Regions from separate parts of the Luteimonas campi genome, predicted to be linked through region 2. Evidence: predicted binding sites of a transcription regulator. Region 2 holds the regulator's gene; the other holds the start of a gene.
The links. Region 2 encodes HrcA, which represses chaperone genes, less so after heat shock. Its sites were predicted from a motif close to TTNGCACTCNNNNNNNNNGAGTGCNAA; they were not measured.
Positions count from the first base shown of each region.

Region 1: rpoH (RNA polymerase sigma factor RpoH) is a predicted target of HrcA. The motif match lies at 5,881-5,907, and genes of this name have one in related genera.

Region 1 covers NZ_JBNWEM010000002.1:166,520-178,659, forward strand. Annotated here, with positions in the region: gene tal (transaldolase) at 1-696, shown strand, start outside; gene ACQYVW_RS05870 (NAD(P)/FAD-dependent oxidoreductase) at 878-2,161, shown strand; gene zupT (zinc transporter ZupT) at 2,242-3,051, shown strand; gene ACQYVW_RS05880 (DUF2306 domain-containing protein) at 3,188-3,865, shown strand; gene ACQYVW_RS05885 (helix-turn-helix domain-containing protein) at 3,807-4,883, opposite strand; gene rpoH (RNA polymerase sigma factor RpoH) at 4,979-5,869, opposite strand; gene ACQYVW_RS05895 (TonB-dependent receptor plug domain-containing protein) at 6,088-8,709, opposite strand; gene ACQYVW_RS05900 (helix-turn-helix transcriptional regulator) at 8,760-9,674, opposite strand; gene ACQYVW_RS05905 (winged helix-turn-helix domain-containing protein) at 9,729-12,068, opposite strand.
Region 2 covers NZ_JBNWEM010000001.1:479,869-492,008, forward strand. Annotated here, with positions in the region: gene carB (carbamoyl-phosphate synthase large subunit) at 1-926, opposite strand, end outside; gene carA (glutamine-hydrolyzing carbamoyl-phosphate synthase small subunit) at 926-2,062, opposite strand; gene dapB (4-hydroxy-tetrahydrodipicolinate reductase) at 2,264-2,974, opposite strand; gene dnaJ (molecular chaperone DnaJ) at 3,022-4,152, opposite strand; gene dnaK (molecular chaperone DnaK) at 4,264-6,186, opposite strand; gene grpE (nucleotide exchange factor GrpE) at 6,293-6,796, opposite strand; gene hrcA (heat-inducible transcriptional repressor HrcA) at 6,841-7,899, opposite strand; gene recN (DNA repair protein RecN) at 8,106-9,776, shown strand; gene ACQYVW_RS02265 (HAMP domain-containing protein) at 10,215-12,140, shown strand, end outside.

The sequences.
Region 1 (12,140 bases), on a different contig from region 2:
CTGATCCCCGGCCGCGTCTCGACCGAGGTGGATGCGCGCCTGAGCTTCGACACCGAAGCCACGATCGCCAAGGCGCACCGCCTGGTCGAGCTCTACGACCAGGCCGGCATCGGCCGCGACCGCCTGCTGATCAAGATCGCGTCGACCTGGGAAGGCATCCGTGCCGCCGAGCGGCTCGAGCGCGAAGGCATCCACTGCAACCTGACCCTGCTGTTCTCGTTCGCGCAGGCGGTGGCCTGCGCCGAGGCCGGCGTGTTCCTGATCTCGCCCTTCGTCGGCCGCATCCTCGACTGGCACCTGGCCAACGGCATGGACAAGCCGGCCACGCCGCAGGACGATCCGGGCGTGCAGTCGGTCACCCGCATCTGGCAGTACTACAAGCAGCACGGCTACCAGACCGTGGTGATGGGCGCGAGCTTCCGCAACACCGGCGAAGTGCTGGCCCTTGCCGGCTGCGACCGTCTGACCATCTCGCCCGACCTGCTGGCCGCGCTCGAGGAGTCCGAGGGCACGGTCGAGCGCGCGCTGGTCGAAAGCGGCGACCGCGGCACCCCGCCTGCCGCGCTCGACGAGCCGGCGTTCCGCTGGCAGCACAACGAAGACGCCATGGCCACCGAGAAGCTGGCGCAGGGCATCCGCAACTTCGCCGCCGACCAGCGCAAGCTGGAAGCGCAGCTGGCCGCGAAGATCGGCTGAGACTTCGTGCTGCGCATGGCGCCGCCGCAGCGCGGTGCCATGCCTCCGATGCGAGTCGTACGCGGCGCCTGCGGGCGCCGCGTGCATATGCCGGCGCGAAAGTGGCGGCCTCCGCCGCATGGCGGCGTTTGCATACGCGATGTCCACAACGCCGCGCGCCCTGGCCCATAGAATGGGTGCCATGGAAGCCAGCCAGGCACACGTGGTGATCGTCGGCGGCGGTTTCGCAGGCCTCTGGGCTGCGCGCGCGCTCCGCTCCGCGCCGGTGCGCATCACCCTGGTCGACCGCGGCAACCACCACCTGTTCCAGCCCCTGCTCTACCAGGTGGCGACCGCTGGCCTGTCCGCGCCCGACATCGCCGCCCCGCTGCGGCAGATCCTGCGCCGGCAGAAGAACGTGCAGGTGCAGCTGGCGACCGTCTCGCGCATCGACGTGGACGCGCGCGAGGTCGAACTCGACCATGCCGAAGGCGTGCGCCGCCTGCGCTACGACCAGCTGCTGCTGGCCACCGGCGCGACCCACGCCTATTTCGGGAACGAGCACTGGGCGGAACACGCGCCCGGCCTGAAGACGCTCGACGATGCACTGGACCTGCGGCGCAAGCTGCTGCTGGCCTTCGAGCGGGCCGAAGCCGCCACCGACCCTGCCGAGCGCGACGCCTGGTTGAGCTTCGCCATCATCGGCGGCGGCCCCACCGGGGTGGAACTCGCCGGCACCCTGGCCGAGATCGCGCGCCACACCCTGGGCGGCGAGTTCCGCAACATCGATCCGGCCCGCGCGCGCGTGCGCCTGGTGGAGGCCGGGCCGCGCGTGCTGTCCTCGTTCCCGGAAGACCTCTCGGAACGGGCGCGGACGCAGCTGGAGAAGCTCGGCGTCGAGGTGCAGACCGGCGCCGCGGTCGAAGACATCACCGAAGCGGGCTACTGGCGCGGCGGCGAGTTCGTACCGGCGCGCACCGTGGTCTGGGCCGCCGGCGTGGCGGCGTCGCCGCTCGGCCGCTGCCTGGGCGTGCCGCTCGACCGCGCCGGGCGCGTGCAGGTGCGGCCCGACCTCTCCATCCCCGGCCATCCGGAGGTGTTCGTGGCCGGCGACCTGGCGGCGATCGCGCGCGCCGACGGCCGTCCCGTGCCGGGCGTGGCGCCGGCGGCCAAGCAGATGGGCCGGCACGTGGCGCGCATGATCCGCGCGCGCCTGGCCGGACAGGAAGGCGAAGGCGCGCCGTTCCGCTATCGGGACTTCGGCAACCTCGCCACCATCGGCCGCATGGCCGCGGTGGTCGACCTCGGAAAGCTGCGCTTCTCCGGCATGCTGGCCTGGTGGTTCTGGCTGGTCGCGCACCTGTTCTTCCTGATCGGCTTCCGCAACCGCTCGGTGGTGCTGCTCAACTGGTCGGTGGCGTACTGGACCCACCAGCGCGCGGCACGCATCATCCTTGGCGGCGACGATCGGTCCGATACAAAGTAACGATCGGGCGCACCTGCGAAAGCAGCATCGCGTGCACAGCGGCTGGGCTAGGATGTCGCGTCCCCCGAAGCGGCCCGCGCATGACCGATGTCCCCACGCAGAACATGCTGATCGCACTTGCGGTCACCACCGTGGCCGGGCTGGCCACCGGCTTCGGCAGCCTGCTGGTATTCGCGTCGAAGGGCCCGAACGCGCGCCTGCTGGCGTTCGGCCTGGCCTTTGCCGGCGGCGCGATGGTGTACGTGTCGCTGGGCGAGATCCTGGGCAAGTCGGTGGCGTCGTTCTCGGCGCAGTTCGGCGACCGGCTCGGCTTCACCTGGGGCACGATCGCCTTCCTGGCAGGCGTGCTGCTGATCGTCACCATCGACCGCCTGGTGCCCAACCCGCACGAGCGGCTCGAGGTCGACGATCCCTATTTCCGCGAGCACAACGTCGACTACGTCAAACGCGTCGGCCTGCTGACCGCGGTGGCGATCACCGCGCACAACTTCCCCGAGGGCTTGGCCACCTTCTTCGCCACGCTCGAGAACCCCGGCGTGGGCATGCCGCTGGCGTTCGCCATCGCCATCCACAACATTCCCGAGGGCATCGCCATCGCGGTCCCGGTGTACTTCGCCACCAACAACAAGACCTACGCCTTCGTCGCCTGCCTGCTGTCGGGGCTGGCCGAGCCGGTTGGCGCGATCGTGGGCTATGCGCTGCTGCGCCCGTTCATGTCCGACGCGGTCTTCGGTGCGGTGTTCGGCCTGATCGCCGGGGTCATGGTGTTCCTGGCCCTGGACGAGCTGCTGCCGGCGGCCAAGCGCTACGCCAAGGGGCACGAGACCGTGTACGGCCTGGTGACCGGCATGGGCGCGCTGGCGATCAGCCTGGTCCTGTTCAAGTGGTGATCCGCCCGGCCTGAGCGACGTACGGATCGGCCGATCCGCACCTGCGAAGGCGTCCATAGCGTTCGGGTCCGCCGGCCCGGACGACCGCCACTGCCCTGTTCCGCACCCTCCTCCCATCGATCCGATGGAGAAGCCCATGCGTCCCCGCCTGTCCGCCCTCGTCCTGCTCCTGGCACAGGGGCTGTTCTCGCTCGCCTGCTTGGCCACCGCCGCGTATGCCTTCGCCTACCTGTACCTCACCGCGCGCGGCGGCGACCCCTTCGCGGCCCGGTTCGCGGTCTCCGGACTGGATGTGCCGGCGCACTTCTTCGGCGCGGGACTGGCCCTGCTGCTGTTGCCGCTGCAGCTGAGCCAGGGCGTGCGCAGGCGCTGGCCGGCGCTGCACCGCCTCGGCGGCTGGCTGTCGGCGGGGGCGATCCTGATCGGCGGAGTGTCCGGGCTGTCGCTGGCCCAGCAGGCCCACGGCGGCTGGCCCAGCCGGGCCGGCTTCAGCCTGCTGTCGCTGCTGTGGCTCGGCGTGACCGCGAACGGCATCCGCCTGGCCATCGCCGGGCAGATCGCGCGGCACCGGCGCTGGATGGCATATTCGATGGCACTGACCGCGGGGGCGGTCACGCTCCGGGTCATGCTGGCGCTGGGCACCGGCCCGCTGGGCTGGCCTTTCCTGCCGGTCTATATCGGCACCGCCTGGGCCAGCTGGCTGTTCAACCTGGCCGTCTGCGCCTGGCTGCTGCGGCTGCGCGCTCCTGCGCCGCCTACCGCGTCGCGTGCTGTGCCCGGTACGCGCTGGGCGTCTGGCCCACCCGCTGCTTGAACGCGGTGTTGAAGGTCGACTTGGAGGTGAAGCCGGCGTCGTAGGCGATCTCCAGGATCCCCCGCCGGTCGCCGGGATCGGCCAGGCAGGCGCGCACCGCTTCGATCCGGTGGCGATTCACGTACTCCCAGAAGTTGCCGCCGAGCCGGCGGTTGATCACCGCCGAGACCAGATATTCGGGATAGCCGCTGCGCCGCGCGACCTGGGCGATGCCCAGCGCCGGCTCGCGATACAGCGCCTGCTCCGACATCAGCTGCACCAGGCGCGCCTCGACCTCGTCGAAGCGCGGATCGTCGCCCTCGGCCGCGACCGGCGCCGGTCCAGGCGCCTGGGACCCGAGCGGCTCGGCCACCGGAGGCTGGCTCAGGCTGAACCAGCCGACCACGCAGACCCAGCCGGCGACGGCTGCATAGATCAGGAAATAGTCGACCATCGGCAACTGCGCCATCGCATGCAGCGCGGCGATGCCCCAGATCACGAGCTGGCACACGACCATGGCCGCCAGCCAGCGCATCGACAGCCGGTCGGCGTCCGAGCGCCGGCCGCGCAGCCAGCGCCGGTAGCGCCGCACCTGCAGCGCCCCGGCCGCCAGATAGCCCAGCGCGACAGAGAACAGCACCGGGTCGAACCAGCGCCGGTGCCAGTCCCCGTCCGCCGACACGGGCGCGCCCGCAAGCCAGCAGCCGGCCATCCGGGCGAGCAGCAGGGCCAGCCAGATCCCGTGCCACAGATCGCGCAGCCCTGGCGCGCGGCCGCTCACCAGGGTGCGCACGTAGAGGAAGAACAGTGGCGCATAGGCGAACGGCATCAGCCGCAGCACCCGGAATGCGGGGGCGAAGCCCGCCTGGGGCGCCGAGATGTGGGCCGCCTTGACGGCCAGATCGATGGCGATCAGCGCCAGCCACAGCGAGAGCACGCGGTTGGCGGCCGTGTTGACCGGGCGACGCCACAGCGCGGGCGCAAGCATTGCCGCCTGGACCGCGCCTACGGCGTACAGGAGGATCCAGAATCGGGTCACGTGCGAATCGGGTCGGTCACCGCCGCACAGGGTACCGCGCACAGCAAAAGCCCGGCACGTGGCCGGGCTTCATCGCTCCTGCGGGCGCGCCGCGATCAGGCCGTGAACAGCGCCTTCATCTTCTTCAGCGCGTTCGCTTCCACCTGGCGGATGCGCTCGGCCGACACGCCGTATTCGTCGGCCAGCTCCTGCAGCGTGATCTTGCTGTCGGCATCCAGCCAGCGGCGCCGGATGATGTCGCGCGAACGCGCATCCAGCCGGGTCATGCCTTCGCGCAGCAGCTCGAGCTGGCTGTCCTCGCTGTCCATCCGCTCGTAGGCCTGGGCGGGATCCTCGTCGCGCGAGATCAGGTACGCGGCAGGCGCGGGCGGCGCGCGATCGTCGTCCTCGTCGGACGGCGCGTCGAACCCGACGTCGCGGCCGGACAGGCGCGACTCCATCTCCAGCACCTCGCGCTCGGAAACGTTGAGGTCGGCCGCGACGGTGCGCACTTCCTCGGCATTGAGCCACCCCAGACGGGTCTTGCTCTTGCGCAGGTTGAAGAACAGCTTGCGCTGCGCCTTGGTCGTGGCGACCTTCACGATGCGCCAGTTCTTCAGGATGAACTCGTGCATCTCGGCGCGGATCCAGTGCACCGCGAAGCTCACCAGGCGCACGCCGATATCGGGGTCGAAGCGCTTGACCGCCTTCATCAGGCCGATGTTGCCTTCCTGGATGAGGTCGCCCAGCTGCAGGCCATAGCCGCTGTAGCCGCGGGCCACATGGACGACGAAGCGCAGGTGGGAATGCACCAGCTCGCGTGCCGCATCGAGGTCTTCCTCGTCGCGGTAGCGGCGCGCCAGCGCCTGCTCGTCCTCAGAGGACAGCACCGGGATCTGGTGGACGGCGCCGATGTAGGCCTCCAGCGAACCGAGCGGAGTCAGCCCGGTGAAGGCGGGAACCGGCAGGTTGTTGGCAACGAGGGCTTGGGACATGGGCGTCTTCATGGGAAAGGAGTCTAGCAGTCGCTACCTGTGACTGCTAAGGCATGGGAAAGTTCCCTGTGTTGCACGGCTGGAACGACCCCAGTATTCCGCTCGCGCCGCGACGGCGCGGTGAACCGCGAAGCAGGCCGACAACCTCTTAAACATCAATAAGTTACAGAAAAACGAAGGCCGGCGCATCCCTGCGCCGGCCTCCGTGGACAGCACCGCAGCGCCTGAACTCAGAACGTCTGCGCGTAACGCATGTACAGCGTGCGCCCGTACGCGTCGTACAGCTCGAAGTTCCAGGGCCGCCCACGGACCTCCAGCAGCTCGGGATAGCGGTCGCCGGCATTGTTCACGCCGAGGGTGATGCTGCCCTCCCAGGGCGCGCGGTAGGTCACCGACAGGTCGTGGGTGGTGTAGCTGCCCAGGCGCGAGCCCGGCCCACCGCCGACGAAGCCGAACGAAGGCGTGCTGCCCGGATTCTCCTGCGAGTCGATGTAGTTGAGGTTCCAGTTGGCGGTGAAGGCGCCCAGCGTCCAGCTGTTGCGCAGGTTGACCCGCAGGTCGGGCGCGGAGATCCAGCCCAGGCGGTCCTTGACCGTGGTGCCGTCGGTCACCGTGTAGTCCAGCACCTTGGCCACCTGCAGCCAGTTCTCCAGACGCCCCGATCCATCGAGGTCCAGACGGGTCCGCAGGTTGAGGTCCAGGCCGCTGGTCTCCAGGTCGCCTTCGTTGGCGTAGGCCGTGTTGACCTCGCTGATCGAACCGTTGCCACGACGCAACACCGAGGTCCCGCTGGGCAGCGCGATGCCGGCGTTGTCGAAGTTCACCAGCTCCTGGTATTCGATCAGGCGGATGCGGTCCTCGACCTCGATCGAGTAGTAGTCGAGGGTGAGGTTCAGCCAGTCGGTCGCGTCCCAGGCCAGGCCCACGCTGAACTGCCGCGAGGTCTCCGACTCGAGGTCCATGTTGCCGCTCGACCAGGTGTCGACCTGGTAGCTCACGTCATCGCCCTGCGGGCCGTCGGCGATGTTGTCGCCATTGGCGTCGCCGCCGCAGTCGGCCGGCGCGTAGCCCAGCACCACGCAGGTGCGGTAATCGTTGACCTGCTCGGCCGAGAACGCGCGCTTGCCGTGTACGTAGGGCAGCGGCGGGGCGCGGAATCCCTGGCCTACCGACGCGCGCAGGGTCAGGTTTTCCAGCGGCTGCCAGCGCATCGACACCTTCGGCGAGACGTCGCTGCCGTAGTCGCTGTAGCGGTCGTAGCGCGCAGCCACGGTGAAGTCGAAGCTGTCCACGATCGGGAACAGCCACTCGGCATAGGCCGCGTAGATCTCGCGCGAGCCGGCCGCCGAGTTGCCCGAGGAGCCAGCGACCACGCCCGCCTCGGACAGCGAATCGTAGATGTCAGCGTAGTCCTCCTGGCGATACTCGGCGCCGAAAGCCACCACCGACACGCCGCCGCCCATCTCGAACAGGTCGAGCGTGGCATTGGCGTACAGCTCTTCGATGTCGAAGATGCCATCGCGCGAGGTGGTCGCAGTGAATCCCTTGATCACCTCCTCCGAGTTGCCGAACGGATCGAACAGGTTGTACGTGCCGTTGGCGACCGCCTGCTCGGCCAGCGGCGTGACGATGTAGCCGCGGCCCAGTTCCTTGAACTTGGCCTTGCTGCGGCGCATGCCGAAGTCGAGGTAGAGGTTGTCGGTGGCCTGCCAGTTGAAGCCGAGATTGAGGTCGGCGACGGTGTTGTCGACGAAGTTGTCGCGGTTGCCCGCGGCGGCGTAGCGGTGGTAGACGAAGGCGCCCAGGCCGTCGCCGGGCAGCGGGTCGTTGGGCGACCCTTCCGGCACGTACAGCGCACCCGGCGTTGGCGCGTAGCGGCCGAAGCTGTCGGTACTGCTGTAGCTGCCGGAGGCGTAGATCGACCAGTCCTCGTTGATCTGCAGGTTGCCGCGCGCGAACAGCGACTTGTTCTTGACCGAGGCCTCGTCGGCGGCGACCGCGTTGAAGTCGTAGACGCAGTTGTCGCCATTGCGCCAGAAGTTGGGATCGTCGCAGGCATAGCCCGGCAGCGCGCCGCCGAACTCGCCTTCCTCGCCCGGATCGGTCGCGCTCTCGAAGTAGAAGTTGTTGCCGTAGAACGAGCCGCCGCGCAGGGTGCCGCTGATCTGGTCGCGGGTGTAGACCATGTCGCGCGAGTTGGCCGAGGCGCCGAGGATCAGGCTGCCGCGGTCGGACGAGGTGCCGAAGACCAGCGAAGCTTCTTCCGTATCGCCGCCGCGCACCTTGGGGTTGCCGATGCCGTAGCGGACTTCCGCGCCTTCGTAGTCCTTGCGCAGGATGATGTTGACAACGCCGCCGATCGCATCCGAGCCGTACAGCGCCGAGGCGCCGTCGGACAGGATCTCGATGCGCTCCACCGCCGCCAGCGGGATGGTGTTGAGATCGGCGTTGCTGCCGGTCGAGGGCGCGTACGGCACCCGGCGGCCGTCCACCAGTACCAGGGTGCGGTCGGAGCCGATGCCACGCAGGTCGATGTCGGCCATCGCCTGGGCCGAGCTGCCCGAGCGCGGACGGAAATTGCCGAACGATGAGAAGGTCGAATCGCGCAGCACGTCCGCCACGGACACATCGCCGCTGGCGTCGATCGCCGCGCGATCGATCACGGTCAGCGGCACCGCACCCTCGATGTCGGCGCGCCGGATGCGCGAGCCGGTGACCTGGATGCGGTCGAGGGTCTGGGTGTCTTCGGCGGGCGCGTCCTGGGCAGCGACGGGAAGCGCGGGCAGGGCGCAGGCAATGGCGATCGGCAGTGCGGCGATCCCGCGCGCACGCGACCGGTAAAGGGATGTCATGAGGCGTTTCTCCGGATCTCGTTATGTGTGCGTTAAACGCATCGACGACGTTACGGCCCGGGCGCGGCGGACGCTTGGCGGCGCATGCCTGTCCGGTTTGCGCCGTGTGTCGTCCAGGCGACGCGATAACGCGATGGCGGCATGCCGAAGCGCGCGCGGAACGCCCGCGAGAAACTGCAGTTGTTCTCGAAGCCGCAGGCCGCGCCCGCCTCGCTCACCGACAGCCGTGTGCCGCGCAACAGCCCCGCCGCGCGCGCCAGGCGCATGCGGCTCGAGGCCGCCTGCGGGCCTTCGCGGTAGAGCGCCTGGAAGGTCTTGGTGAAGTACCAGACCGAAACGCTTCCCAGCCCGGCGAGTTCGGAGATGCGTACCGGGCGGTCGAGGTTCCCGGCCAGATGCATCCAGGCGCGCTGCATCCGGGCGAACACCTGGCGCCGGCGCCGCAAGGAACGACCCGGGCAGCGATCGACCAGGTCCCGGTAGTCGGCCTGCTGCGCAGCCAGCAGCCGCAGCAGCGGTTCCAGCCGCAACCGGTCGGTTGCCTGGAGCCGGCTGGTATTGCGTGCGAACACGGCGCAGCGCCGCCACAGCCGCAGCGCCGCCGGACGCGCACCCGGCGCCATTTGTCCCAGCCCCGGGAACAGGCCGCCGTCCGCCGCCAGCATGGCCTGCAGGCGCGGAGTGAGCGCGATCCCGATGGCACTGCCGTCTGCCGAGGTCTGCAGCAGCGGGCGCGTGTCGCGCTCGAGCACGATCCATTGCCCGCGCGAAAGATGGAACCGGCCCTCGCGGCAGTCCAGCCGGGCATCGCCGCGCAGTACCAGCCAGGCGCTGGCCGTCGGATCGACGATCGCGACGCTGCCGCCACGACTGGCCACCATCAGAGTGGGCGCGTCATCGCCCGCCTGCCCTCCACCCACGGTCTGCGCGCCACCGCGGTCGCTCCACAACGTCTGCACTTGCATGGCTGTCTCCTGTACGGAATCCAGCCTGCTGTTTGACGCAACGGGTTCCGAAACTCAGGAAACCAGCACGAATTCGTACCGACATCGTGCCGTGCGGCATCCGAAAGTCATGCCCCGCGGTGTGATTGCCATGACCTTCGCCATGGTCCGGCCGCGACTGGCCGCTTCGGCAAGGGCCGCGCCTAGGCCGGGCGCCAGCTGCGCCCAACCGATGTCGATGTTCTGGCTCATCGGCAGGCCGAGGTACAGCCAGCGACCCTGGGCGTCCACCGCAGGCGAGCCGCCCACCGCCATGCCCGCCTGCGAGAGGCAACGCCCGGTTCCCTGTTCCTGCAGCGGTCGCCAGGGCGTGGCGCAGCCGGATTCGGGGCCGATCGAATACACCCGTCCGCCGTGTACTCCCCAGTGCCGGTAGTGCTGGGGTTCGGGAAGCGCGTCGGAGAGGCGGGTGATTTGGCGCAGGGAGGCATCGGTGCGCCACAGGCCCGGCGCCGAGGTTCGACTGAACACGACCGCATCGTTGACGGGGTCGTAGCGCGCCAGCCCCACGTCGTCCCGGGTGGCCAGTTCGCGCCAGTCCGCGCGGGCGTACAGCACCAGGCGCACGCGCCCGCGGCCATCGTCCACCCCCACCAGCAGCCGGTCCGTCTGGCCCGCGTACGCGGCGAATACCGGCCGCGCGGCCGGAACGGGGAGGATCTGCGCGCGGCCGGACACGGCATCCACTTCGTAGAGCCGTTCGCCGGCGGGCGTGCGGCCCAGCACCAGCAGGCTGCGGCCATCGGCCGACCAGACCGGCGGGTGGCGCGGCAACGGCTGCAGTCCCTCGACCGGGTGCAGGGTGGCGGGGTGGTCGACCTCGCCCAGCCACAGTTGCGTCGACATCGAGCGGTCCGACAGGAAGGCCAGGGTGCGCCCGTCCGGCGAGATCGCCGGCAGCATGTCCACGCCGCTGGACGCGAACACGGGCTCTGGCGCCGCGCTGCCGACGCCGTCGAGGCGCGCGCGGAACAGGCCACTGCGCGACTGATCGATCTCGAACACCATCGACCACGCATCGGCGGCGATGTCCGGATGCACGGCGTTGCCGACCGGCAGCCGCGAGAGCGGCTGCATGGCCGCATCCGACAGGCGCAGCAGCCACAGCGTCGACTGCCCGGCGACATGGCTGAGCACCAGGCCGCTGCCATCGGGCAGCCAGTCCCAGCCGCGGATGTCGCCGCGCAGACGGGTCAGCGGGCGGGGCGTGCCCCCTTCGGCCGGCATGATCCAGAGGTCGGCCAGCGACACGTTGCGCCGGAATACCAGCTGGCGACCGTCCGGCGAGTAGCGCGGCAGCTGGTCGACCTCGCCTTCGCCGATCGCGTAAGCCAGCGGCTGCCAGCGGCCGGTGGCGAAATCGAGCCTGTGCAGCGGGGCACTGCTGCCGCCGTCGCCGCGGGGGCCGCCCATGACCAGGCCGCGTCCATCGGGCGTCCAGTCGTACTGGGACCAGGTGCCGTGCAGGCAGGGCCCGACTTCGCGCGGCTCGCCGCCGCTCGCAGCGACCAGCATGAACCGGCACGCATCGGCGGAGACGCGGACGAAGGCGATGCGGGTGCCGTCGCGCGACCACACCGGCATCGTGTCCGACTGGCCAGCGGCCGGCGCGGTGAGCGCGCGCGCCGCGGCCTGTGCCACCGGCTGCAGCATCAGCACACTGTCGCCCTCCGCGCCGGACTGGGCGAACGCCACCGTGGTGCCGTCCGGGGACAGGGCGGGAAGCCGTTCCTGTCCGGGCGCGGAGGTGATCGCGCGATAGCCCAGATCGAGCACGGCGGGCTCGGCCACCGGCGCCGCTGGCACGGAGTCGCCGGTGCCTACGATCCAGAACGTCACGACCAAGGCAAGCATCAGCGCAGCCGCGGACAGCGGCCACCGCCAGCGCCGCGCCGGCCCAGGCGCGACCGGCCCGGCTTGCGGAGCCGGCATCTGCGCCTCCGCAGGCGCAGCCGGCATGGCGGGAGGCTGTAGAGCCGGAAGCTGCACGGCCGGCGGCTGCAGCGCAGCGTCCGCCTCGTCGAGCCATACCGCCGGTGCGAGCAGGCGATAGCCGGTCTTGGCGATCGTCTCGATGTAACGCGGCGCATCCCGGTCGTCGCCGAATGCCTTGCGCAACTGGGTAATGGCCTGGGTCAGCACGTCATCGGTCGGCATCGTGTCCGGCCAGACCTGTTCGAACAGGGCTTCGCGCGTGACCACGCTGCCGCTACGCTCCACCAGCACCAGCAGCACCTGCAGCGCCTTCGGCGTGAGTCGCCGACCGTCGTCGCCCTCGCCTCGCGTCACCACGCGCCGCAGTGCGTCGACCTCGCAGTCGAGCACGCGAAGCCGGTTGGCCACGGGCCGGATCATGGCCGCCGCATCGTGCGCCTGCACGACGGATCGACCTGGTTGCCGGGGAACGGAAGGCTGCGCATGCGTGTC
Region 2 (12,140 bases):
GCAGACGAGCGCGACACGCGCGGGTTCATCTCGATCACGACCACGCGGCCGGTTTCGGCATTGATGCCGAACTGCACGTTGGAGCCGCCGGTATCCACGCCGATCTTGCGCAGCACCGCCAGCGACGCATCGCGCAGGCGCTGGTATTCCTTGTCGGTGAGCGTCTGCGCCGGCGCGACGGTGATCGAGTCGCCGGTGTGCACGCCCATCGGATCGAGGTTCTCGATCGAGCAGACGATGATGCAGTTGTCCGCGGTGTCGCGGACCACTTCCATCTCGAACTCCTTCCAGCCCAGCACCGACTCCTCGACCAGCACCTCGCCCACCGGCGAGAGCTCCAGGCCGCGCTTGACGATCTCCTCGAACTCCTCGCGGTTGTAGGCGATGCCGCCGCCGCTGCCGCCGAGGGTGAAGGACGGACGGATGATGGTCGGATAGCCGACCTTGGCCTGGATCTCGACCGCCTGCTCGAAGGTCCGGGCGACCTCGGCCTTGGGGCATTCCAGGCCGATCTCCTGCATGGCCACGCGGAACAGCTCGCGGTCCTCGGCCATGCGGATGGCCTCGCGCTTGGCTCCGATCAACTCGACGCCGTACTTCTCGAGCACGCCGTTGTCGGCCAGGTCCAGGGCGCAGTTGAGTGCGGTCTGGCCGCCCATGGTCGGCAGCAGCGCGTCGGGCTTTTCCTTGGCGATGATCTTCTCGACCGTCTGCCAGTTGATCGGCTCGATGTAGACCGCGTCCGCCATCTCGGGGTCGGTCATGATCGTGGCCGGGTTGCTGTTGACCAGCACCACCCGGTAGCCCTCCTCGCGCAGCGCCTTGCACGCCTGCGCGCCGGAGTAGTCGAACTCGCAGGCCTGGCCGATGACGATCGGGCCAGCGCCGATGATGAGGATGGTCTTGAGGTCGTTGCGCTTTGGCATCAGTGCTTCTCTGCGTGCTGCTTCGCCATCGACGCGATGAAGCGGTCGAAAAGCGGGGATACGTCCTGCGGACCCGGGCTCGCTTCCGGATGGCCCTGGAACGAGAACGCCGGCGCATCGGTCAGTTCGATGCCCTGGTTGGTGCCGTCGAACAGCGAGCGGTGGATCACGCGCACGTTGGCCGGCAGGCTCGATTCGTCGACCGCGAAACCGTGGTTCTGCGAGGTGATCATCACCCGGCCATCGCCGAGCGACTGCACCGGATGGTTGGCGCCGTGGTGGCCGCTGGGCATCTTCATGGTCCGGGCCCCGGCGGCGAGCGCCAGCAGCTGGTGGCCCAGGCAGATTCCGAACATCGGGGTCTTCTCCGCGATCAGTTCGCGGATCGCGGCGATGGCGTAGTCGCAAGGCTCCGGGTCGCCGGGGCCGTTCGACAGGAACACGCCGTCGGGCTGCATTGCCAGTACCTCGGCCGCAGGCGTCTGCGCCGGTACCACGGTCAGCTCGCAGCCGCGCTCGGCCAGCATGCGCAGGATGTTGCGCTTCACGCCGAAGTCGTAGGCCACCACGCGGTAGCGGGCCGGCGCCTTCACGACCTCACCGCTGTCGAGGTCCAGCGAGCCGTCGGTCCAGGCATAGGGGGCATCGGTGCTGACCACCTTGGCCAGGTCCATGCCCTTGAGGCCGGGGAACTTGCGCGCCGCCTCCAGTGCCTTGTCGACGTCGATCTCGCCGCCCATCAGCGCGCCGTTCTGCGACCCGCGCTCGCGCAGCAGGCGGGTCAGCTTGCGGGTGTCGATCCCGGCGATGGCGACGATGCCGCGCTGCTGCAGCCACTGCGGCAGCGCGACCTGGCTGCGCCAGCTGCTGGGGCGGCGCGGCACGTCGCGCACGATCAGGCCCGCGGCCCAGACGGAGGCGGCCTCGTCGTCCTGGTCGGTGCAGCCGGTGTTGCCGATATGAGGATAGGTCAGCGTCACCAGCTGGCGCGCGTAAGAAGGGTCCGTGAGCACTTCCTGGTAGCCGGTCATGGCGGTGTTGAACACCACCTCGCCGACCGACAGGCCGTTGGCGCCCACGGAAACGCCCTCGAATACGGTGCCGTCTTCGAGGACGAGGATTGCAGTCTGGGTCACTGGCTTCGCCTACGTGAGGTTGCAAAAAACCGCCGAAGCGGCTTCGAACCGGTCCGGGGCGGTGAGGAATCAGGCGAGCGAGAATGATACCGGGGCACCGCCTGCGGCGCCAGAGGATCGAGGCCAGGAACTGAACGGATTGCCGGCTTGCCGCGCGACCGCCGTCGGAGCAGCGCGGTGCAGTGGTCGGCTTCCCGCGCGCTACAGCAGGTCGCGCAGCCGGTACTGGCCAGGCGGGCGCCCCTGCAGCCGCATGGCCGCGTGCAGCGCGCCCCGCGCGAAGATGTCGCGATTGGTTGCACGGTGAACCAGTTCGATCCGCTCGCCTGCGGCGGTGAACTGCACCAGGTGCTCGCCGACGATGTCGCCTGCCCGCAGCGATGCGTAGCGTGGTTGCGCGCCACCGCGGCCGGCGGCCTCGCCCAGCGACAGCGCGGTGCCCGAGGGCGCGTCCTGCTTCTGCGTGTGGTGCGACTCGACGATGTCGCAGTCCCAGCCCGCCAGCGCGGCGGCCGCACGCTCGACCAGCTCATCCAGCACGGCCACGCCGAGACTGAAGTTGGACGCCCACAGCAGCGGGATCCTCGCCGAGGCCTGGCCCAGCGCCAGACGCTGCCGGTCGGAGATCCCGGTCGTTCCCGACACGAATCCCGCACCGCGGCCCACGCACAGCGCCAGCATGGGGTCGAAGCCCTCGGGCAGGCTGAAATCGATGGCCACATCGAACGCGGGCACGCCTTGCAGCTCGCTGCTGGCGAAGTGCGGAATCCCGTCCACCACGCGCTGGCCGATGCGCCGCTGCACCGCCGCCACCACCTGCAGGGCGGGCTGGTCGGCGGCCAGGCGCAGCAGGGCCTGGCCCATGCGCCCGGAGGCGCCGTGGATGAGGAGTCGGATGGGCGTCGTGGTCATGCGCGCAGGCTAGCGGCGCGCACCAGGCCCGGCAAGGCCGGGCCGGGTCAGGACACCATGCGGTCCCAGAAGCCGCGCACCCCGTCGAGGAAGGTGCTGGACTTGGGCGAATGCCGGCGTGCGTTCTCGCCGGTGAACGTGGCTTCGAACTGCTCCAGCAGCTCGCGCTGTTCGCTGGTCAGGTTCACCGGCGTTTCCACCACGACTTTGCAGTACAGGTCGCCCGGCGCGCGGCTGCGCACCGACTTGACGCCCTTGTCGCGCAGGCGGAACACCTTGCCGGTCTGGGTCTCGGCCGGAATGCGGATTTCGGCCTCGCCGCCCAGGGTCGGCACGCGCACGCTGTCGCCCAGCGCCGCCTGCGAGAAGCGGATCGGCACCTCGCAATGCAGGTCGTCGCCGTCGCGCTCGAAGATGTCGTGCGCACGCACCCGCACTTCGACGTAGAGATCGCCGGGCGGCGCGCCGGCCGGGCCGGCCTCGCCCTCGCCCGCCAGGCGGATGCGATCGCCGCTGTCCACGCCCGCCGGCACCTTCACCGACAGCACCTTCTCGTCCTCGATGCGGCCGTTGCCATGGCAACTCTGGCAGGGATTGGCGATGGTCTGGCCGCGGCCATGGCAGTGCGGGCAAGGCTGCTGCATCGAGAAGATGCCGCGCTGGAAGCGCACCTGGCCGCGGCCGTGGCAGGTCCCGCAGGTCTCGAGCTTGCGATCGGCCGAGCCGCTGCCGTCGCAATCCTCGCATTCGGCCAGGGTCGGGATCTCGATACGCTTCTCGACGCCGCTGACCGCTTCCTCCAGGTCCAGCTCCATCACGTAGCCGACGTCGGCGCCACGACGCGGCCCACGCCCGGCGCCGCCGCCACCGAAGATGTTGCCGAAGATGTCGCCGAAGATGTCGCCCATGTCGGCGCCACCGAAGCCCGGACCGGCGTTGCCGCCGCCCATGCCGTGCTCGAACGCAGCGTGGCCGTGCTGGTCGTAGAGGCGGCGCTTGCCGCCATCGGACAGGACCTCGTAGGCCTCCTTGCACTCCTTGAACGCGGCTTCGGCGGCCTTGTCTCCCGGATTGCGGTCCGGGTGATGCTTCATCGCGCAGCGGCGATAGGCCTTCTTCAGGTCCTCCTCGCTGGCATTGCGGGCGACGCCGAGGACTTCGTAGTAATCGCGTTTCATTGAGCTGGGATTGGGGATTCGGGATTGGGGATTGGTAGAAGCAGGGAAACCCGGGGCGGGACACAAAAGAGCGGAGCCGGAGCGCCGCTCTTTCGAATCCCGAATTCCGAATTACGAATCCCGGCCCTTTTCGTCCTTGACCTCGGTGAACTCGGCATCGACCACGTCGTCGCCGGCCGCCGACTGCCCACCCGCCTCTGCGCCACCGGGTTGCTGGGCGGACGCCGCGGCCGCGAACAGCGCCTGGGCGGCTTCCTCCAGCGCCTTGGTGCGCGTTTCGATCTGGCCCTTGTCGTCGCCCTTCATCGCGGTCTCGACATCGGCGATTGCCGCCTCGACCCGGCCGATCACGTCGCCCGGCACCTTGTCGCCGTTGTCCTTTACCGCCGTCCGCGCACTGTGCACCAGCGCGTCGGCCTGGTTGCGCGCACCGACCAGTTCCTGGAACTTGCGGTCCTCGTCGCGGTGCGCCTCGGCGTCGGCGACCATCCGCTGGATCTCGTCGTCCGACAGGCCCGAACCGGCCTTGATCTCGACCTTCTGCTCCTTGCCGGTCTTCTTGTCCTTGGCGGTGACGTGGACGATGCCGTTGGCGTCGATGTCGAACGACACCTCCACCTGCGGCATGCCGCGCGGCGCCGGTTCGATACCGGTCAGGTCGAAACGCGCCAGCGACTTGTTGAAACGGGCTTGCTCGCGCTCGCCCTGCAGCACGTGCACGGTCACGGCCGACTGGTTGTCCTCGGCGGTGGAGAAGGTCTGCGAGGCCTTGGTCGGGATCGTGGTGTTCTTCTCGATGATCTTGGTGAACACGCCGCCCAGGGTCTCGATGCCCAGGCTCAGCGGGGTCACGTCGAGCAGCAGCACGTCCTTGACGTCGCCGGCCAGCACGCCGCCCTGCACCGCCGCGCCGATGGCCACGGCCTCGTCGGGGTTGACGTCCTTGCGCGGCTCCTTGCCGAAGAACTCGGCCACGGCCTGCTGCACCTTGGGCATGCGGGTCTGGCCACCGACGAGGATCACCTCGCTGATGTCGGACGCGCGCAGGCCGGCATCGTTGAGCGCCACCTTGCACGGCTCGATGGTCTTGCGCACCAGGTCCTCGACCAGGGCCTCGAGCTTGGCGCGCGTCAGCTTGATGTTCAGGTGCTTCGGGCCCGAGGCGTCGGCGGTGACGTAGGGCAGGTTCACCTCGGTCTGCTGCGCCGAGGACAGCTCGATCTTGGCGCGTTCGGCCGCGTCCTTCAGGCGCTGCAGGGCAAGCGGATCCTTGCGCAGGTCGATCCCCTGGTCCTTCTGGAACTCTTCCACCAGGTAGTCGATGACGCGCTTGTCGAAGTCCTCGCCGCCGAGGAAGGTGTCGCCGTTGGTGGCCAGCACCTCGAACTGCTTCTCGCCGTCGACTTCGGCGATCTCGATGATCGACATGTCGAAGGTGCCGCCGCCGAGGTCGTACACCGCGATCTTGCGGTCGCCGCCGCCCTTGTCCAGGCCATAGGCCAGGGCGGCCGCGGTCGGCTCGTTGATGATGCGCTTGACGTCCAGGCCGGCGATGCGGCCGGCGTCCTTGGTCGCCTGGCGCTGGCTGTCGTTGAAGTAGGCCGGCACGGTGATCACGGCCTCGGTGACCTTCTCGCCCAGGTAGTCCTCGGCGGTCTTCTTCATCTTTTCCAGGATGCGCGCGGAGACTTCCTGCGCGGACAGCTTCTTGCCGTCGCTGGTCTGCACCCAGGCATCGCCGTTGTCGTGCGCGACGATGGCATAGGGCACCAGGTCGAGGTCCTTCTTGACCTCGGCATCGGTGAACTTGCGGCCGATCAGGCGCTTGACGGCATAGAAGGTGTTCTTGGGGTTGGTGACGGCCTGGCGCTTGGCCGAGGCGCCGACCAGGACTTCGCCGTCCTTGGTGTAGGCCACCACCGACGGGGTGGTGCGGTCGCCTTCGCTGTTCTCGATGACCTTGGCCTTGCCGCCGTCCATGATCGCCACGCACGAGTTGGTCGTGCCCAGGTCGATACCGATGATCTTTGCCATGATGGGGTTCCCTCTGGAATCTTGTCTGGTGGCGGCAGGCCGCCGATGGTGCGTATCTGGGGCTGCCTCGCGGGCGCTTCAAGCGCCGCGGGGCGGGTTTTCAGCGTCAGTCGTGCTTGGCGACGGACACCAGGGCCGGGCGCAGCAGCTGTTCGTTGAGCAGGTAGCCCTTCTGGAACACCTGGAACACCGTGCCCGGCGCGACGTCGGTGGTCTCCACCGCGCTCATGGCGTTGTGCTGCTCCGGGTCGAAGGCCTCGCCCGGCGCGGGCGCCACTTCGATCAGGCCGTTGTTGCCGCACACCCGGGTCAGCTCGCGCAGGGTCAGCACCACGCCATCGCGCAGCGGGTCTTCGGCTGGGGCGGTGTTGAGCGCGGCCTCGAGGCTGTCGAAGACCGGCAGCAGGTCGCCCAGCAGTTGCTTGTTGGCGAAGCGGCAGGCGTTGCGCACGTCGCGCTCCAGGCGCTTGCGCTGGTTTTCCATGTCGGCGCGGTCGACCAGCGACTGCGCGCGCAACTGCTCGAGCTCGGCCTCGAGCGCCTGGATGCGGTCCTCGGTATTCGTCTCTTCGGCCGCGGGCGCGGCCTCCTGCATCGGTTCCGTCGTCATGTCCTGGATTGGTTGGAGGCGGTCGCTGGCCGCCGGCCCCGGAGCTATGGGGTCGGCAGGTCCGGATTCAAGGCGGCGCCCAGCAGGTCCGCCGTCGCCTGGACCACGGGAATGACCCGGTCGTAGGCCATCCGGGTCGGCCCGATCACGCCCAGCACCCCCAGCACCTTGCCGCCGGCCGCGTAGGGCGCAGTCACCAGCGAGACGCCCTCCAGCGGGGCCAGCCCGGTCTCTTCGCCGATGAAAATCCGCACCCCGGGAGCGCGGATGGTGCGCTCCAGCAGTTGCAGGATCTCGCGTTTGCGTGCGAAGGCCTCGAACAGTTCGCGCAGGCGGTCCAGGTCCGACAGGTCCTGCACCCCGATCAGGCGCGTCTGGCCGGCCAGCAGCATGTCGTCGCTGTCGGCCGGCGCCAGTGCCTGCTCGGCCAGCTCCACGGTATGGGTGAGCAGCGCCTCCATCTCGTCGCGGGCGGCCTGCAGGTCGCGCACCAGGGTGGCGCGGATGTCGGCCACCGGGCGCCCAGCGAAGTTGGCGTTGAGATAGTTCGCCACCCGCTCCAGTTCCGCGCCCTCGAAGGGGCGGCGGGTCTGGATGATGCGGTTCTGCACGTCGTGGTCGGCGAACACCAGGATCGCCATCACCCGCTGCGCGTCCAGCGGCACGAAATCGATGTGGCGGAAGGCGAACTGCTCGCGGCGCGGCACCGACACCACGCCGACGAAATGGGTCATCGCCGAGACCAGCTCCGAGGCGCTGCCCAGCAGCGACTGGGTGCCGCCGCCCGCGGCCAGCTCGCCGCGCAGGCGCGACAGCTCGCCGCCCGACAGCGGCTGTACCTGCAGCAGCGAGTCGACGAACACGCGATAGCCCTGCGCCGTGGGGACGCGCCCTGACGAGGTGTGCGGCGCGGCCAGCAGCCCCTGCTCCTCCAGATCGGCCAGGATGTTGCGGATGGTCGCCGCGCTCACGTCCAGACCCGAATGCCGCGCCAGCGTCTGCGAACCGACCGGCTCGCCATCGTGGATGTGGCGCGCGATCAGGGTGCGCAGCAGCTGCCGCGCACGCGGGTCGAGATTGCTGCCGGGCGGGGAGGCGGCCATCGGCTGATTAGATCGCCCGGACCGGTGGCCCGCAAGCCGCACGGGCCGGGCCCGCTACAGACGGCCGACCCCGCCGGCGCCCGGCCCTACGCGATGCCGGCCCCTCCCCTGCCGGCCAGCCGGCTCGCCCGCCCACCGCCCTGCCCTCATGATCCGGGCCGTGACCGTCTCGGTTGTTGCGACCGCGCGCACTACAATGCCCGGCCATGCTCAAGCGCCTGACCCTTCGCGACTTCGCCGTCGTCCCCGAATCCGAACTCGAGTTCGGTCCGGGCATGACCGTGATTTCCGGCGAAACCGGCGCCGGCAAGTCGCTGCTGGTCGATGCGCTGGGCTTCCTGTCGGGCCTGCGGGCCGACGCCGGCATGGTCCGCCATGGCGCCCAGCGGGCCGAACTGCATGCCGAGTTCGACCCGGCCGCGGTCCCGGCGGCACTGGCCTGGCTGCGCGAGCAGGAATTCGATGACGGCAGCGCCTGCACCCTGCGTCGCACCCTGCGCGCGGACGGCGGGTCGCGGGCCTGGATCAACGGCCGGCCGGCCACCCTGGCCCAGCTGTCCCAGCTGGCGGGGCTGCTGGTCGAGATCCACGGCCAGCACGAGCACCAAGCGCTGCTGGAGAAGGCCAGCCAGCTCGCCCTGCTCGACGCCTTCGGCCGCCACGACGCGGAACTGGCCGCGGTGCGCGAGGCCGCTGCGGCCTGGACTGCGCTGCTGCGCGAGCGCGACGCGCTGTCCAGGACCGGCGACGTCTCCGAGCGGATCGACTGGCTGACCCATCAGCTCGCCGAACTCGAACGCGAGGACCTGCGCCCGGAAGCGATCGATGCCCTGGTGTCCGGCCACCGCCGCCAGGCGCATGCGGCCGGCCTGATCGGAGCCTGCGATGAGGCGCTCGACGGCCTGGCCGGCGACGACGGCCCCTCGCTGGTGCGCCGCCTGCAGCAGTTGCGCAGCGGACTGTCGCGCGAACTGGCGCACGAGCCGCGCCTGGGCGAAGTCGACGCGATGCTGGACTCGGCCGCGATCCAGCTGGAAGAGGCCACCCTGCTGCTGCAGCGGGTGCGCGAGGAACTGGAGGTCGACCCGGCCCAGTTCGAGGCGCTCGACGCCAGCCTTGCGCGCCTGCACGAACTCTCGCGCAAGCATCGCGTCGCACCGGGAGAACTGGCGGACCGCCAGGCCGGCTTCGCCGCCGAACTCGAATCGCTGCGCGATGCCGGCACCCGGCTGGACTCGCTGGCGGGCGAGATCGACCGCGCCGCCGCGCGCTGGCGCGAATCGGCCGATGCCCTCGGCCGGGCCCGGTCGCAGGCCGCGGCGCGGCTGTCGGACGCCACCACCGCGCTGATCGCCGAACTGGGCATGGGCGGGGGCGTGTTCGAGGTGGCGCTCGAGCCGATCGACGCCGGCCGCCCCGATCCCCAGGGCGGCGAGCGCGTGGAGTTCCTGGTGTCCGCCAATGCAGGACAGCCGCCCCGGCCGCTGCGCCGGGTGGCCTCGGGCGGCGAGCTGTCGCGGGTGTCGCTGGCGATCGAGGTCGCGGCGCTGGGGTCGGACACGGTGCCGACGATGGTGTTCGACGAGGTCGATTCGGGCATCGGCGGCGCCGTGGCCGAGATCGTCGGCCAGAAACTGCGTGCCCTGGGGGCCCGCTGCCAGGTGCTGTGCGTGACCCACCTGCCGCAGGTGGCCGCGCAGGGCCATGCACACTACCTGGTGAGCAAGGCCGACCGGGACGGACAGACCCGCTCGGCGGTACGTGCCCTCGACGCCCGCGAGCGCCAGGAAGAACTGGCGCGGATGCTGGGCGGCGTGGAAGTGTCGAAGGAAGCGCGCGCGGCCGCGAAACGGCTGCTGGCCAGCACGGTCGATTGAACCCTGCGGCGGCCACGTTGGCCCTGTCGCCATCGCTCCCAGACCCCGTTCCCGTGCCTTCCAGGCATCTGGCGGCTGCAGGCATCCCTGACTGCAGCGTCTCCGCGGGCGATCGCTTTGGTCGGCAGCGGCCGCGCCGGTAGCCGCGTCCTGAAGTCCCGGCACCGCGCCGCCCCTGTTGAGAGTCGTCCATGCACCAGGCGCGGCGTGCGATGCAGGCGGCTGACGGTTGACTGCTGCCATGCGCGCCTGTGAAGCCGACCCACCTCGCCGGAGCACCGTGTCCGGCGGTGGCCCACGTCGCGCAAGCGACCGCGCCCAAGCGCCTTCTGGGCCGCAGGACCGCGCTGCTGACCGTGATGACGGCGTGAGCGCTACCAGCGAGGCGCGGCGTATCGTCGCCGGTTGGACGGGCGATCCACTCCAGGGGAAGGCAGGATGGTGACGCAGACGATGCAGGCGGTGGATGTCGCGCCCGCCGAGCCGGCGCCAGGCCGGTCCGACGAGGCGATGCGCATGATGCTGTCCGCGCTCCAGGCAGTCGCACAGGGCGACTTCATGGTGGAGCTTCCCGGCCACTGGGAAGGCCTGGAAGGTCGACTCGCGGACGCGTTCAACACCGTGGTGCGCAGCAACCGCGAACTGGCGCTGGAACTGACCCGCGTCGGCGAAAAGGTCGGGCGCGAGGGCCTCACCCGGCAACGCATCTCCCTGCCCAACCGCCACGGCAGCTGGGGCGGCATGGAAGGCTCGGTCAACGATCTGGTCGACGACCTCGTCCGGCCTGTCGCCACGATCACCGAGGCCATCGCCGGCGTGGCCAAGGGCGATCTCACCCGCAGCGTGCCGCTGGAAGCCGACGGGCGTCCGCTGCAGGGCGAGTTCCTGCGCTCGGCCACGATCGTCAACCGCATGATCGAGCAGATGGGCGAGTTCAGCTCGGAAGTCACGCGCGTGGCGCTCGAGGTGGGCACCGGCGGACGCCTGGGCGGCCAGGCCCAGGTGGCCGGCGTCTCGGGCGTGTGGAAGGAGCTGACCGACTCGGTCAACCAGATGGCGTCCAATCTCACCGCCCAGGTGCGCAACATCTCCGAGGTCACCATCGCGGTCGCCAACGGCGACCTGTCGCGCAAGATCACCGTGGACGTGCGCGGCGAGATCCTGCAGCTCAAGGAGGCCATCAACACGATGGTCGATCAGCTTCGCGGTTTCGCATCGGAAGTCACGCGCGTGGCGCGCGAGGTCGGCACCGAGGGCAAGCTCGGCGGACAGGCGATCGTACCCGGCGTCGCCGGCACCTGGAAGGACCTGACCGACTCGGTCAACGCCATGGCGTCCAATCTCACCAGCCAGGTGCGCAACATCGCCGAGGTCACCACGGCGGTGGCGCGCGGCGACCTGTCGCGCAAGATCACCGTGGACGTGCGCGGCGAGATCGCCGAGCTCAAGGACACCATCAACACGATGGTCGACCAGCTCAACGGCTTCGCCGCGGAAGTCACGCGCGTGGCGCGCGAAGTGGGTACCGAAGGCAAGCTCGGAGGACAGGCGCAGGTGCCCGACGTCGCCGGCACATGGAAGGACCTGACCGACCACGTCAACTCGATGGCCTCCAACCTCACCAGCCAGGTGCGCAACATCGCCGAGGTCACCACCGCGGTGGCGCGCGGCGACCTGTCGCGCAAGATCACGGTGGACGTGCGCGGCGAGATCGCCGAACTCAAGGACACCATCAACGTGATGGTGGACCAGCTCAACAGCTTCGCCGCCGAGGTCACCCGCGTGGCGCGCGAGGTCGGCACCGAGGGCAAGCTCGGAGGACAGGCCCAGGTGCCCGGCGTCGACGGCACCTGGGCCGACCTGACCGACTCGGTCAACGCCATGGCCTCCAACCTCACCAGCCAGGTGCGCAACATCGCCGAAGTCACCACCGCGGTGGCCAGGGGCGACCTGTCGCGCAAGATCGCGGTGGACGCGCAGGGCGAGATCCTGCAGCTCAAGGACACCATCAACACGATGGTGGACCAGCTCAACGGCTTCGCCGCGGAGGTGACCCGCGTGGCGCGCGAGGTCGGGACCGAGGGCGAACTCGGCGGACAGGCCCAGGTGCCCGGCGTGGCCGGCACCTGGAAGGACCTGACCGACAACGTCAACTCGATGGCGTCCAACCTCACCACCCAGGTGCGCAACATCGCCGAAGTCACCACCGCGGTGGCCAGGGGCGACCTCTCGCGCAAGATCGCGGTCGATGCGCAGGGCGAGATCCTGCAGCTGAAGAACACCATCAACACCATGGTGGACCAGCTCAACGGCTTCGCCGCGGAAGTGACCCGCGTGGCGCGCGAAGTCGGCACCGAGGGCAAG